One region of the Rahnella sp. BIGb0603 genome, then DNA from elsewhere that is predicted to be linked to it. Evidence: predicted binding sites of a transcription regulator. Region 1 holds the regulator's gene; the other holds the start of a gene.
What was found. Region 1 encodes CRP, which controls carbon source genes, mostly activating them, when cyclic AMP is high. Its sites were predicted from a motif close to ATGTGANNNNNNTCACAT; they were not measured.
Positions count from the first base shown of each region.

Region 1 (2,207 bases):
ATGTGCGTGAACAGACGCGGTGCTTCTTCGCGGCGCTGAGACGTCAGTTTCACTTCGCAGTCACGCACGTCGTTGCGGCCTTTTTGCAAAATAGACACTACATCAATCGCGCTGCAACCGCCCGCCGACATCAGCAACATTTCCATCGGGCTCGGGGCTTTGTCGCCCGCATTACCATCCATTGTGATCTGATGGCCCGACGCTGACTCACCTAAAAACGTCAGCCCTTCTACCCATTTTACGCGTGCGTGCATGTGCTCTTCTCCCGGTGGATAAATTCGTCAAATTTTCCCCTCAGACTACCCTTTCACCCAAAAACTGGCAACGTAACCCGATCGCCATCATGCTGAAGCGAGACAACAGAAGACAGCATTGCAAACCTGTGTTACAAACAAAGCCGAAACATACTTTCCAGTAAATTGCGGTGACGGTTTTTGCGGTTTAAGAACAGAACCCACGGTGTTAACAGCAATAATCAGGCTGTTTCACTCCGACATCCGCTTGCAGCATTTCTGGGGAGTTATATGCTGAAAGGGCGCTTTTTAAAGTAAGTGCCGTACAGGGAACTCTGAGCCCTGTGATTTTGGGCAGCGATAACAACAGAGGATAATAGCAAATGGTTCTCGGCAAGCCACAAACAGACCCGACTCTCGAATGGTTCCTGTCTCACTGTCATATACATAAGTATCCTTCTAAAAGTACGCTGATTCACCAAGGTGAAAAAGCCGAAACGCTGTACTACATCGTGAAAGGGTCGGTTGCCGTCCTGATTAAAGATGAAGAAGGCAAAGAAATGATACTGTCATACCTTAACCAAGGTGACTTCATCGGCGAGCTGGGACTCTTCGAAGAAGGGCAGGAACGCAGTGCCTGGGTGCGTGCTAAAACTGCCTGCGAAGTGGCTGAAATTTCTTATAAAAAATTCCGCCAGCTGATTCAGGTAAACCCGGATATTCTGATGCGTCTTTCCGCGCAGATGGCAAACCGTCTGCAAGTGACGTCAGAGAAAGTCGGCAATCTTGCCTTCCTCGACGTAACAGGCCGTATCGCGCAAACTTTGCTTAATCTGGCTAAACAGCCTGATGCAATGACCCATCCGGACGGGATGCAAATCAAGATAACCCGTCAGGAAATCGGCCAAATCGTCGGTTGTTCACGTGAAACAGTCGGACGTATTCTCAAAATGCTGGAAGATCAAAGCCTGATCTCCGCACACGGTAAAACGATTGTCGTTTACGGCACACGTTAATCCCTCAGAAATTGGCGCGACAGCTAACTGTCGCGCCTTTTTTATGGGCTAAGCTTTACGCATGACGCTATGGCGAAGACTGTTCTATCATCCCGAAGTTAACTACGCGCTGCGCCAGACGCTGGTGTTGTGCCTGCCTGTTGGCATTTGCTGGCTTTTTGGCAATCTGCAAATGGGTCTGCTGTTCTCTCTGTGTCCCGCCTGCTGCAATGTCGCGGGTCTGGATACGCCACACAAACGCTTTTTCAAACGTCTGATGGTCGGCGGCACGCTTTTTGCCCTGAGCAGCATTCTGCTGCAAGTGATGCTGGAAAGCTGGCACATTCCCCTGCCGCTCATCATGCTGTCGCTGGCGTTACTGCTGGGCGTGACCGGTGAAATCAGCCCGCTGCATGCGCGTCTGTTGCCCGGTGCGCTGGTGGCGACCATCTTCACGCTGAGCATGGTGGGTCTGCGTCCGATGTGGCAAGCTCCGGCGCTGTTCGCCGCAGGCACCGCCTGGTACGGTATCTTTAACTGGGCGTGGTTTCGTATTTCAAAAGAACAACCGATGCGCGAAACCCTCAGCCAGCTCTATCTGCAACTGGCAGATTACTTCGAGGCGAAATACAGCCTGCTGACGCAACACACCGATCCTGAAACCGCGCTACCGCCACTGCTGGCGCGTCAGCAACAGGTTATCGATCTGATTGCCCTGCTTTATCAGCAACTGCACATGCTGCCGCAACACGGACATCATCATCACCATAAGCGACTGTTCCAGCGTTTTCAGGTCGCACTCGATTTGCAGGAACACATCACGGTGAGCCTGCATCAGCCGGAAGAAGTGCAAAAGCTGGTGGAAGAAAGCCACGCCGAAGCGGTTATACGACGTAATGCGCAGGTGATCTCCGCCCGTCTGCGGGTCATCGCTGATGACATTCTTTATCACCGTTTATCCGGGCGATTTACGATGGCC
Region 1 covers NZ_JANUEX010000009.1:28,358-30,564, forward strand. The annotation lists gene M2403_RS20660 (OsmC family protein) at 1-254, opposite strand, end outside; gene crp (cAMP-activated global transcriptional regulator CRP) at 617-1,249, shown strand; gene M2403_RS20670 (YccS/YhfK family putative transporter) at 1,311-2,207, shown strand, end outside.

Region 2 (2,207 bases), on a different contig from region 1:
CGGGTACGGATAAAACAATGTTTGCCCTCTGCGATGGCGTGGCGAATTTCAGCAGAAAGCGTCGTCAGCAGCCGGTCTGAATCCGCAGAGAAGAGCCGGAGAACATCAATATCAATCAGTGAAACGGGGCGGTGTTGTTGTACAAAAGTAATCTGCTGCGCCGCGATTTCACTCATTGAGCCGACAACCGCCAGCAGCGGTGCGGCTGTGCGTTCAGTGATATTCTCAGGCGAGGTTTGCGGCGTCAGGCAATGTTGCGCCAGCGCATGGCTCAGGCCGGAAGCACCGACCAGCAGCGGTCTGAATGGCAAACTTTCTGCGGCATGAATAATCAGTTTCAGATCTTCTGCGGACTGGCTGTCGGCCACGACAATGCGAACACCCGAGGCCGTCAGCGCGAAAAGCTGTGCCTGAAAATCCCCCGAACGCAGCACCTCAAGGCTGATGTGATGCTGGCGCAGCGACGTCTGTTCAGCCAGACGTGCGCCGACGCTGGCCGTGCTGACCGGCGTTTTCGGGTCTGTGGCGAATTCAGTTTCCGTCAGTAAGCGGCCATTCACGTAGCAAAGCCCGTCTTTTATCACTCGCCCGAGTTCGGGTACGGCGGGCGCGATAATCGCCAGCGGGCAATCGAGTGCCATCAGCACAGCTTCGGTTTCTGCCCCCAGATTCCCGCGCAGCGTAGAGTCGATTTTCTTGAAGACCCATCCTTTCTCAGTGGAAAGCGGTGACCCGGCCAGCACAGCCTGCGTGACTTTTTCCGCGGCATCCTCTGCACTCATAGCCCGGCTGTCGGTGCTGTAAATCAGTGCATGACCGGTGCCCACTTTTACCACGCTGCCAGTGACATCAAACTGCACACATACCGACATTCCCTGCGCCACCAGCGCCACGCCAGTATCATTCGCGCCGGTAAAGTCGTCGGCAATCACCAGCAGCCCGGCGGATTTCTGAAGTGCTGTATGAGTTACGGTTTTGGCCATCGTGGCTCCGTGATGAATGAGGTCGGGTTAATCTTGCTGGTTATGATTATATTCAATCATGATTGATTATATGTGAGCAAGTTCAAATTATTCAACTTCAATTTCGCCTATAAATTGCCCTGACGATGTGAGGAGTATCGACCTTTGATGATTAAACTCACTCTTACTAAAGACTCAGACGGCAGGAAAAAGGCATGAAAATAGACAGCACGATCATCAGCGGTTATCAGTCATTACAGGACATCGGCTACTTGCTGGCCGGAAAACGTCAGGTTTTACTGGTCAGCGACAAAAACATTATTGGCCTGCCGCCGGTGCAATCGCTGATAGGCCAGCTGGATAACGCAGGCTGCGAGGTGAGCATTATTGATAGTGTGCCGCCCGAACCGAACCAGCATGACGTCGCCGCTATCCTGAAAACACTGCATCAGCCGCAGGTCGATCTGGTGATTGGCGTCGGCGGCGGAAGCGTACTGGACGTCGCAAAGCTGCTTTCGATTCTGTGCGCCGGAGATGAAACCGTCACGCTCGACAGTCTGCTGGCGGGCGAAAAACCGCAACACCGTACGACGTCGTTACTGATCCCAACCACTGCAGGCACCGGCTCAGAATCCACACCAAACGCGATTCTGGCGATCCCCGAAAAGGAAACCAAAATAGGCATTATCACGCCGGTCATGCTGCCCGATTATGTTGCGCTGGTGCCTGAACTGGCCACCAGCATGCCCGCGCGCATCGCGGCGTCTACCGGCATCGATGCGCTGTGCCATCTGTTCGAATGCTTCACGTCGGTCATTGCTAACCCGGTCAGTGATAACTTCGCGCTGGTCGGCATGAAGAAGCTGTTTGCCAGCCTCGAAACGGCCGTTGCCGAACCGGAAAATCTGCAGGCGCGGCTGAATATGCTGTGGGCGTCATATTACGGCGGCGCATCGATTGCCCATGCGGGCACCCATCTGGTTCACGCTATGTCCTATCCGCTCGGCGGCAAATATCACATTCCTCACGGGGTAGCGAATGCCATTCTGCTCGCACCTTGTATGGCTTTTGTCAGGCCTTCAGCCGTGAATAAATTTGCGCAGGCCTATGACTTAATTCCAGATGCCGACCGGACATTACGTGAAGAAGAAAAATCCCATGCGCTGGTGGAATATTTTGACGCGCTGGTTCATCGCCTGGATTTGCCGGTCAAATTAAGCCAGCTGAATATCACACCTGACGACA
Region 2 covers NZ_JANUEX010000004.1:250,927-253,133, forward strand. The annotation lists gene M2403_RS12580 (D-threonate kinase) at 1-983, opposite strand, end outside; gene M2403_RS12585 (iron-containing alcohol dehydrogenase) at 1,178-2,207, shown strand, end outside.
Region 2: M2403_RS12585 (iron-containing alcohol dehydrogenase) is a predicted target of CRP. The motif match lies at 1,054-1,071, and genes of this name have one in related genera.